Regions from separate parts of the Streptomyces sp. WM6372 genome, predicted to be linked through region 1. Evidence: riboswitches for the same ligand, from Rfam matches in the RefSeq annotation. Region 1 holds a riboswitch; the other holds the start of a gene.
What was found. Region 1 has a riboswitch for ZMP and ZTP ahead of ADK52_RS11400 (bifunctional 5,10-methylenetetrahydrofolate dehydrogenase/5,10-methenyltetrahydrofolate cyclohydrolase). Riboswitches for the same ligand answer to the same signal wherever they lie in the genome.
Positions count from the first base shown of each region.

Region 2: linked by a shared signal. The riboswitch ahead of glyA (serine hydroxymethyltransferase) and the one ahead of ADK52_RS11400 (bifunctional 5,10-methylenetetrahydrofolate dehydrogenase/5,10-methenyltetrahydrofolate cyclohydrolase) in region 1 are both predicted to bind ZMP and ZTP.

Region 1 is NZ_LGDB01000127.1:54,298-59,570, forward strand. Features, by position in the region: gene ADK52_RS11390 (MAB_1171c family putative transporter) at 1-305, shown strand, start outside; gene ADK52_RS11395 (NADH:flavin oxidoreductase/NADH oxidase family protein) at 415-1,668, opposite strand; gene ADK52_RS11400 (bifunctional 5,10-methylenetetrahydrofolate dehydrogenase/5,10-methenyltetrahydrofolate cyclohydrolase) at 1,903-2,748, opposite strand; ZMP/ZTP riboswitch at 2,835-2,932, opposite strand; gene ADK52_RS11405 (class I SAM-dependent methyltransferase) at 3,042-3,803, shown strand; partial or broken gene ADK52_RS11410 (RNA polymerase sigma factor) at 4,031-5,273, shown strand, end outside.
Region 2 is NZ_LGDB01000200.1:55,646-60,918, forward strand. Features, by position in the region: gene ADK52_RS24645 (glutathionylspermidine synthase family protein) at 1-717, shown strand, start outside; gene ADK52_RS24650 (hypothetical protein) at 714-1,256, opposite strand; gene rocD (ornithine--oxo-acid transaminase) at 1,420-2,622, opposite strand; ZMP/ZTP riboswitch at 2,782-2,872, shown strand; gene glyA (serine hydroxymethyltransferase) at 2,908-4,176, shown strand; gene trpS (tryptophan--tRNA ligase) at 4,308-5,273, shown strand, end outside.

The sequences.
Region 1 (5,273 bases):
TGGCCCTGGCCTGCTGGTTCGACCCGGCCGTACGGGGCGCCGCGTACGAGGCCGCCCTCGGCCAGGGCCTGTGCGAGTCGCGGGCTTCGGTCGTGGCCGACGCGGCCATGCTCGCCGCGGCCTGCCGGCGCCGGGAGGCGGCCGCGGCCGCCGAAGCCGCCGAAGCCGCCGACCGGGTGGCCGCGGCCGACCAGGGGCTGCCCGAGCCGTACCGGCTGGACTCCCGGCCGCTGGCCGCACTGGCCCGGGAGTTCCGCACCTCCCCCATCGTGGCGGCCGTACGGCGGGACCCGGCCGCGCTCTGAGGCTCTGGGGCCCGCGGCGGCCGGCGCGGGCGGCGGACGCCCGCGGCCCGGACCGGGGGCGGGCTGCCCGCCCGCGGCCCGCACCGTCGGCGGGCCGCCCGCGCCGGTCTCAGCCGACGAGGGCGTCCTCGGGCTCGGGATTGCGGGCGAGCCAGGCCCCGTACGCCCGTACCCGGCGCCAGTGCTGGAGCTGGTCGAGGGCGAACGTGGCCCGCGGGGAGGCCTCCGGGCGCGGCTCCAGTCCGCGCGCCAGCCGGTGCAGCTGGAACCGTACGAAGGCCAGCAGCGCGGCGCCGGCCAGGTCCCGGTCCTTCCACCGCAGCCGCTCCACGAGCACCCGTACGTCTTCCCCGGCGCGCCAGCGGGCCGGCAGGTCGGGGCGGAACGCCAGCGCCGAGGCGAGCCCGACGACGGACACCCCGCGCGCCAGGACCTTCCGCGCGGTCTCCTGCCGGCCTATCCCGCCGGTCAGCATCAGCGGCATCGTGGCCGCGTCCAGGAACTGCTCGGCGAAGGAGAGGAAGTACGCCTCCCGCTCAAGGGTGCGCAGATCGGCGGTGCGGCCCAGGGTCGCGGGGCTCTCGACGCTGCCGCCGGACAGTTCGACCAGGTCGACGCCGAGGCCGCCGAGGGCCGCGAGGACCTGCGCCGCGTCCTCGGTGTCGAAGCCGCCGCGCTGGAAGTCGGCGGTGTTGAGCTTGACGCCGACCGCGAAGCCGGGGCCGGCCTGCGCGCGGACGGCCCGGACGACCTCGGTGAGCAGCCGGACCCGGTTCTCCAGGCCGCCGCCCCAGCGGTCGGTGCGCCGGTTGACCAGCGGGGAGAGGAACTGGCTGATCAGGTAGCCGTGGGCGGCGTGGATCTGCACCCCGTCGAACCCGGCCTCCTCGGCCCGCCGGGCCGTGACGGCGAACCGGGCGACGGTGGCCTCGATGTCCGCCTCGGTCATCGCGGTGGGGCGGGCGAAGCGCTTGGTGTGCTTGCCGAGGCTCACCCCTATGTCGGAAGGTGCCCAGGCCGTGCCAGGCATCTCGGAGCCGACCTGCCGGCCCGGGTGGTTGATCTGCATCCAGACCCGGCCGCCGCCACCGGACGCGGCCTCGGCCCAGCGGCGGAAGGGGGCGAGCGGGGAGCGGGCGTCGAGGACGATGGTGCCCGGCGCGGTCAGCGCCCGGCGGTCGACCATCACGTTCCCGGTGATCAGGAGTCCGGCGCCGCCCCGCGCCCAGCGGCGGTAGAGGCGCTCGATGCGCTCGTCCGGGAGCTGGCCGGCCCCGGCGAGGCTCTCCTCCATGGCCGCCTTCGCGAGGCGGTTCGGCAGGGTGGTGCCGTTGGGCAGCTCCAGTGGCGTGAACAGGTCCATCAGCAGTCTCCCCAGGAAACGTGTTGCACGTGTCATCGCGCGCCCCGGCGCAAAAGATACCGCCCGCTCCCCGGCGCCCGTCAGGCTCCGGCCGCAAGATTCCGGACACCCCGGAACGCGGAACGCCCCGGGCCGAGGGGCCCGGGGCGTCACCCGTACGGTGCGTTCGCGTACGGAGCGTTCCCGTACGGGGTTCCCGTTCGGGGTTCCCGTACGCGGGGTGCGGTGCGGCGGTCAGAGGTCCGCGAGCTCCAGGCCGGCCTGGGCGGCGGCCGCCCGGACGGTCTGCTCCAGCAGGACGGCGATGGTCATCGGGCCGACGCCGCCGGGGACCGGGGTGATCAGCGAGGCGCGGGCGGCGGCCGACTCGAAGTGGACGTCACCGACGTTGCCCTCGTTGTAGCCGGCGTCCAGCACCACGGCGCCCGGCTTGATGTCCTCGCCGCGGATGAACTCTGCCTTGCCGACGGCGGCGACCAGCACGTCGGCCTGGCGCACGATCGACGGCAGGTCCACGGTGCGGGAGTGGCAGTAGGTGACGGTGGCGTTCTGCTCCAGCAGCAGCATGCCGGCCGGCTTGCCCAGGATCGCGCTGCGCCCGACGACCACGGCGTGCTTGCCGGTCAGGTCCACGTCGTACTCGGCGAGCAGGCGCATGATGCCGCCGGGGGTGCAGGACACGAAGCCCGGCAGTCCGAAGCCCATGGCGGCGAAGGAGTGCATGGTCACGCCGTCGACGTCCTTGCCCGGGGCGATGGCCTCGAAGGCGGCGCGCTCGTCGATGTGGTGCGGGACCGGGTGCTGGAGGAGGATGCCGCTGATCTCCGGGTCCTCGGAGAGGGCGGTGAGGGCGGCGACGAGCTCCTCGGTGGTGGTCTCGGCCGGCAGCTCCACGTGGCGGGAGGTGATCCCGGCCTTGGCGCAACGGTTCTGCTTCATCTTCACGTACGTCACGGACGCCGGGTCCTCGCCGACCAGCACGGTCGCGAGGCAGGGCGCGGTGCCGGTGCGCTCGGTGATCTTCGCCGCGAGGGCGGCGGTCTGCTCCGAGATGCGGCGGGCGAGGGCGGTGCCGTCCATCAGCCGGGCGGGGCCGGTGGCGGTGACAGTGGCGGTCTGGGCAGTCGTCACGGGGTCTCCTGAGCGTCGCTGCGGTTCGCGGGTTCGCGGTTCGCCCAGGCGCGCGGCAGGAGACGTACGTGCGGTCGTACGCCGGGCCGCTCCCCGGTGGTGATCCACCCGAACGCCAGTCACGGCCCGCCTCCACTCTAATGGACCCCGCCCGCGGGTGCGGTGGCCCGCGGGCGGTCCTTGACGTACGGGATCTGGTCAAACCGGTGGATCACCGGCGCCGCGCCTGGGACGATCGAGACATGACGCGCACTTTCGACCACCTGGTCGCGGAAGCCGAGTCCGTTTCGGTCGACGGCTGGGACTTCTCCTGGCTCGACGGCCGGGCCACCGAGCAGCGCCCTTCCTGGGGCTACCAGCGGCTGCTCGGCGAGCGCCTCGCCCGGGTCCGCTCCGCCCTCGACATCCAGACCGGCGGCGGAGAGGTGCTGGCCGGGGCCGGGCCGCTGCCCCCGCTGACGGCGGCCACCGAGTCCTGGCCGCCGAACATCGACAAGGCGACCCGCCTGCTGCACCCGCTGGGCGCGGTCGTGGTCGCGGACGCCGACGAGCCGCCGCTGCCGTTCGGCGACGAGGCCTTCGAGCTGGTCGCGAGCCGGCATCCGGTGACCATCTGGTGGGAGGAGATCGCGCGGGTCCTGCGCCCGGGCGGTACGTACCTCTCGCAGCAGGTCGGGCCGGCGAGCGTCTTCGAGCTCGTCGAGTACTTCCTCGGGCCCCAGCCGGAGGAGGTCCGGCGCGGCCGGCACCCCGACGACGCGGTGGCCGACGCCGGCAAGGCGGGCCTCGAAGTGGTGGATCTGCGCTCCGAGAGACTGCGTACGGAGTTCCACGACATCGGAGCCGTGATCTACTTTCTACGGAAGGTGATCTGGATGGTGCCCGGCTTCACGGTCGGGCAGTACCGGGACCGGTTGCGCGAGCTCCATGAACGGATCGAGCGTGACGGCCCGTTCGTGGCGCACACCGCTCGTTTCCTCATCGAAGCCCGCAAAACGGGTTGACGGGAAAGGGCGGCGCGGGCGCGGACGGATCCACGGCCGAATGGTTGCGCGCCCACAGCGTGGCGCAGGTCACTCAATTCAGCGCGTAACGAATCGACTCGGGCATGCGATGAACCGACAGGTGTCCTCGCGCGGCCCCGGAATACAGACCCCCCTCGGGTCTGTTTCCCGAGTCCGCGCGATGATGTCCCGCCCACTCCCTATCTGTTCGCAACGAGAGGCTCCTTGTGTCGCTCAGCCCGTCCCGTACGTTCCCTCCGGAGATCGCCGAATCGGAGGCCCTCGTCGCGCTCGTCGAGCGCGGCCGCGAGCAGGGTCACATCAACGGTGACGACGTGCGCCAGGCCTTCGAGGCCGGCCGCATCCCGGTGGACCAGTGGAAGCGGGTCCTGCGCAGCCTGAACCAGGTCCTGGACGAGGAGGGTGTCGCACTGCACGTCAGCGCCGCCCCCGCCACGAAGGCCGCCGCGAAGAAGCCCCGCAAGGCGGCCGCCGCGCCTGCCCGCACCGTGACCAAGAAGGCGGCCGCCGCGCCGCGCCCCATCGGCGCGCGCAAGGCCTCGGCCAGCGCGGCCCCCGCCACCGCGGCGGCGATATCCGCTTCGCCGGCCGCGGCCACCGAGGACGAGGTGACGGCCGACGCCGTCGCCGAGCCGAAGAAGCGGACGGTCAAGAAGACCGCCGCGAAGAAGACCGCGGTGAAGAAGACCGCCGCCGCGGCCAAGAAGACCAGCGCGAAGGACGCCGACGAGGGCGAGACCCCGGCCGCCGAGGGCGAGGACTGGGCCGCCGAGGACCTCGTCGACGACGTCGAGGAGGAGGCCCCCAAGGCCGGCGGCACCCAGGGCTTCGTCCTGTCCGACGACGACGAGGACGACGCCCCGGCGCAGACGGTCATGGTCGCCGGCGCCACCGCCGACCCCGTCAAGGACTACCTGAAGCTGATCGGCAAGGTGCCGCTGCTCAACGCCGAGCAGGAGGTCGAGCTCGCCAAGCGCATCGAGGCGGGTCTCTTCTCCGAGTACAAGCTCGAAGAGGAGGAGGACCACAAGCCCGCGTTCAAGCGCGAGCTGGAGATCCTCGTCGAGGACGGCCGCCGTGCCAAGAACCACCTGCTGGAGGCCAACCTCCGCCTCGTGGTCTCGCTGGCCAAGCGCTACACGGGCCGCGGCATGCTCTTCCTGGACCTGATCCAGGAGGGTGGATCCGGCAGGCGATCACGCGTGCCATGGCCGACCAGTCGCGCACCATCCGCATCCCCGTCCACATGGTCGAGATCATCAACAAGCTGGCGCGCGTCCAGCGCCAGATGCTCCAGGACCTCGGCCGGGAGCCCACTCCGGAGGAGCTGGGCAAGGAACTCGACATGACCCCCGAGAAGGTCATCGAGGTCCAGAAGTACGGCCGTGAGCCGATCTCCCTGCACACCCCGCTGGGTGAGGAGGGCGACAGCGAGTTCGGTGACCTCAT
Region 2 (5,273 bases), on a different contig from region 1:
CTCGTCGAAGCCTGGCGCCGGCAGGCGGAACTGCTGCCGCCCGGCCCGGTCCACTTCGCGCACTCCGAGACGGACGAGCTCGGCGAGGACCTGATGACGGTCGCCTACCTCCAGGAGACCGCCGAGCAGGCGGGCCTGGCGACCGTGGAGCTGTCCGTCGAACAGATCGGCTGGGACAGCCTGTCGGGCCGGTTCGTCGACCGGGGGCTCGGCTTCATCCGCAGCTGCTTCAAGCTCTACCCGTGGGAGTGGCTGGCCACCGACACGTTCGGCCCGCAGGTCCTCGGCACGTACGACCACGGCGGCGGCTCCGGGACCACCACCTGGATCGAGCCGCTGTGGAAGATGCTGCTGTCCAACAAGGCGCTGCTGGCGATCCTGTGGGAGCTCTTCCCGGAGCACCCGAACCTGCTGCCCGCCTACCTCGACGGCCCGCGCGAGCTCGCGGAGACCACCGGGTACGCGGCGAAGCCGCTGCTGGGCCGCGAGGGCGCCGGGGTCACCCTGCACCCGGCCGGCGGCGACGAGCCGTTCACGCCGGCCGAGGGGGAGACGTACGTCTTCCAGGGCCTGGCCCCGCTCCCCGACTTCGACGGCAACCGCGTGGTGCTCGGCGCCTGGGTCGTCGAGGAGGAGGCGGCGGGCCTGGGCATTCGCGAATCGGCGGGCCCGGTCACGGACGAGTACGCCCGCTTCCTGCCCCACGTCATCCTCTAGCGGTTCGCGCAGGTGATCTTGAAGCCGTTGTCGGCGCCTGCCGTCCAGCCCTTCACGTAGGCGTCGGATCGCGTCTGGCTCTGGTCCGGCTCGGGCGGCTTGCCGGCGCAGTCCGTCTTGCCCGCCTGCCTGCCGGCCGAGAACCCGGCCGCGTAACCCTGCTCGAAGTCCTTCTTGGGCGACTGCGGGGCCGGGGGAGTGCCCGCCGGCCCGACCTTGCAGTTCACGAAGACGAACTGCTGGTCCTCGTTCACCGCGAGGACGGTGTAGTCGACGTTCTTCTGGAACCGCTGCACGCGGAAGTTCCCGTCCGCGTCGATGTTCAAGGGCTCGGTGGATTCACCGTCGTTGAGGTTGCGCGGGGGCGTGAATCCCTCGCCGGTGATGATGACGGACATCCCGTTCGGGGCGGGGGTGACCGTACAGCTGGCGGCGGGCGCCGCCGCGGCGGTGGGCGGTGCGAGTGCGGCGACGCCGCCGAGTGCGACGCAGGAGGTCAGGACGGCGCAGATCAACGTGCGTCGGTTGCGTCGGTGCATGAGTGCTCCCATCGGAGGTCGGCCCGGAATGATCAGGGGCGCGCACCCGCAAGGGTCCTTCCATCGTCCGGCGGACCGCACACGCTGTCCACCGCGGCGGCGTGCACGGCCGGGACCAGCGCGAGCCCGGCCGTGCACGCCGTCGAAACGCCGCCGAACGCCGTCAGGCGGCCAGCACCTCCCGCAGCTGGTCCAGGCCCCAGTCCAGGTCCTCCTTGCTGATCACCAGCGGGGGTGCGATGCGGATCGTCGCCCCGTGGGTGTCCTTGACGAGCACACCCCGCTCCATCAGCCGCTCGGAGATCTCCCGGCCCGTGCCGTGCGCCGGGTCGATGTCGACACCCGCCCACAGCCCGCGCCCGCGTACGGCGGTCACCGAGCCGCCGACCAGCAGGTTCAGCTCCCGGTGCAGGTGGTCGCCGAGCTCGGCGGCGCGCTGCTGGTGCTCGCCGGAGCGCAGCATCGCGATCACCTCCAGGGCGACCGCGCAGGCCAGCGGGTTGCCGCCGAAGGTGGAGCCGTGCTCGCCGGGCCGGAACACCCCGAGCACGTCCCGGTCGGCGATGACGGCCGAGACCGGGACCACGCCGCCGCCCAGCGCCTTGCCGAGGATGTACACGTCCGGTACGACGTCCTCGTGCTCGCATGCGAAGGTCTTGCCGGTCCGGCCCAGACCCGACTGGATCTCGTCCGCCATGAACAGGACGTTCCGCTCGCGCGTGAGCTCCCGTACGCCCTGGAGGTAGCCGGCGGGCGGCACCAGTACCCCGGCCTCGCCCTGGATCGGCTCCAGCAGCACGGCCACGGTGTTCGCCGTGACGGCCGCCGCCAGCGCGGTGAGGTCCCCGTACGGAACGATCTCGAACCCGGGGGTGTAGGGCCCGTAGTGGTCGCGCGCCTCGTGGTCCGTCGAGAAGCTCACGATGGTCGTCGTACGGCCGTGGAAGTTGTTGGCCGCGACCACGATCTTGGCCTGCCCGTCCGGGACGCCCTTGACCTCGTAACCCCACTTGCGGGCGGTCTTCACCGCCGTCTCCACGGCCTCCGCGCCCGTGTTCATCGGCAGCACCATCTCCTTGCCGCACAGCGCGGCGAGCTCGCTGCAGAAATCGGCGAACCGGTCGTGGTGGAAGGCCCGCGAGGTGAGGGTGACCCGCTCCAGCTGCGCCTTGGCCGCATCGAGCAGACGGCGGTTGCCGTGGCCGAAGTTGAGCGCCGAGTAGCCCGCGAGCATGTCCAGGAACCGGCGGCCTTCCACGTCCGTCATCCACGCGCCTTCCGCGGACGCCACGACGACGGGCAGCGGGTGGTAGTTGTGCGCGCTGTGCGCCTCGGCGGAGCGCAGGGCTTCAGCAGTTGTCGACACGGGGTCTCCGATCGTCGGGGGCGGGCGTGATGGAGGTGACGGGGCTGATGGAGGCGACGGGGGTGTCGTCACCTGCGTCACGTCACCTTGTATACGGCTATACGTCGCTCGTATACCGGACGGGGAAACCTTTCTTGTGGACCGCCCGCTAAGGTGAGCGGTACGCACGGCGACTGGCGTACGGAGAACCAACTCCGGGGGAGTCGTGCGCGCACGACCGCATACAGGGCCGCTCGCCTGGGCCTCGCGGGGACGAGATCTGACATCGACCCCGGAGGAGCCGCCATGAGCGCGAGCCGCCACCCCGCCCTGACCGCCGCCGACCCCGAGCTGGCGTCCTTCGTCGCCGCCGAGGAAACGCTTCAGGCGGAGACACTGCGCCTGATCCCGAGCGAGAACTACGTGTCCGCCGCCGTGCTCGAAGCCTCCGGCACGGTGCTGCAGAACAAGTACAGCGAGGGTTACCCGGGCCGCCGCTACTACGAGGGCCAGCAGAACATCGACCGCGTCGAGGCGCTGGCCGTCGAGCGGGCGAAGGGCCTGTTCGGGGTGGACCACGCCAACGTCCAGCCGTACTCCGGCTCTCCGGCGAACCTCGCGGTGTACCTGGCCTTCGCGAAGCCGGGCGACACGGTGATGGGCATGGCCCTGCCGATGGGCGGCCACCTGACGCACGGCTGGGGGGTCTCGGCGACGGGGTCCTGGTTCCGCGGCGTGCAGTACGGGGTGTCCGCCGGGACGGGGCTGATCGACTACGACGCCGTGCGCGAACTCGCGCTGGCCGAGCGCCCGAAGATCATCTTCTGTGGCGGTACGGCGCTCCCGCGCACGATCGACTTCGAGGCGTTCGCCTCGATCGCCCAGGAGGCCGGCTCGGTCCTCGTCGCCGACGTGGCCCACATCGCGGGCCTGATCGCGGGCGGGGCACACCCGTCGCCGGTCGGGCACGTGGACGTGGTCTCCACGACCACGCACAAGACGCTGCGCGGGCCGCGGGGCGCGATGCTGATGTGCCGCGAGGAGCACGCGAAGGCCATCGACAAGGCGGTCTTCCCGGGCCTCCAGGGCGGCCCGCACAACCAGACGACGGCGGGCATCGCGGTGGCCCTGCACGAGGCGGCGCAGCCGTCGTTCGTGACGTACGCGCACGCGGTGGTCGCCAACGCGAAGGCGCTGGCGGAGGCGCTGCTGGCCCTGGGCTTCGACCTGGTGTCGGGCGGTACCGACAACCACCTGATCCTGATGGACCTGACCTCGCGGGGGGTGCCGGGCAAGGTGGCGGCCAAGGCGCTGGACCGCGCCGGGATCGTCGTGAACTACAACACGGTCCCGTTCGACCCCCGCAAGCCGTTCGACCCGTCCGGCATCCGCATCGGCACCCCGTCGCTGACCTCGCGGGGCCTGGGGACGGACCACATGCCGCTGGTGGCGGACTGGATCTCCCGAGCCGTGGACGCCGCGGCGAAGCAGGACGAACCGGCCCTGGCGGCCATCCGCACCGAGGTGGCGGACCTGATGTCGGCCTACCCGGCCCCGGGCCTGCCGCTGTCCTGACCGGCCCCCCGACCGGTCTCCCGACCGGCCCCCCGAACCGTCTTCCGACCCGTCCCACCCCCGGGGCTCCGCCCCGGGGGTTTCGGACAGGTGCGGACCGCCGCGGCCGCCGCACCTGAGAGAATGAAGCCATGGCTTCTGATCGTCCTCGCGCGCTCTCCGGCATCCAGCCCACCTCCGGCTCGTTCCACCTCGGGAACTACCTCGGAGCCATCCGCCAGTACGTCGCCTTGCAGGAGACGCACGACGCGTTCTACATGGTCGTCGACCTGCACGCGATCACCGTGCCGCAGGATCCGAAGGACCTGCGCGCCAACACCCGGCTCTCCGCCGCGCAGCTGCTCGCCGCAGGTCTCGACCCGGACCGCTGCACGCTCTTCATCCAGAGCCACGTCCCCGAGCACGCACAGCTCGGCTGGGTCATGAACTGCATCACCGGCTTCGGCGAGGCCAGCCGGATGACCCAGTTCAAGGACAAGTCCGCCAAGGGCGGCGTCAACAACGCCACCGTCGGCCTGTTCACGTACCCGATCCTCCAGGTCGCCGACATCCTGCTGTACCAGGCCAACGCGGTGCCCGTCGGCGAGGACCAGCGCCAGCACATCGAGCTGACCCGCGACCTGGCCGAGCGCTTCAACCAGCGCTTCGGCCCGACCTTCACGCTCCCGGCCGCGCACATCGTCAAGGAGGTCGCGAAGATCTACGACCTCCAGGACCCCTCGATCAAGATGTCGAAGTCGGCGTCCTCCCCCAAGGGCCTGATCAACCTCCTCGACGAGCCCAAGGTCACCGAGAAGAAGATCAAGAGCGCGGTCACCGACACCGAGGCCGAGGTCCGCTTCGACACCGAGAACAAGCCCGGCGTCAGCAACCTGCTCACGATCTACTCCACCCTCACGGGGGAGTCGATCCCGGCCCTGGAGGCCCGCTACGAGGGCAAGGGCTACGGCGCGCTCAAGACGGACCTGGCCGGCGTGATGGTCGATTTCGTCACACCGTTCAAGCAGCGCACCCAGGAGTACCTGGACGACCCGGAGACCCTGGATTCCATCCTGGCCAAGGGCGCGGAGAAGGCCCGCGCGGTCGCCGCCGAGACC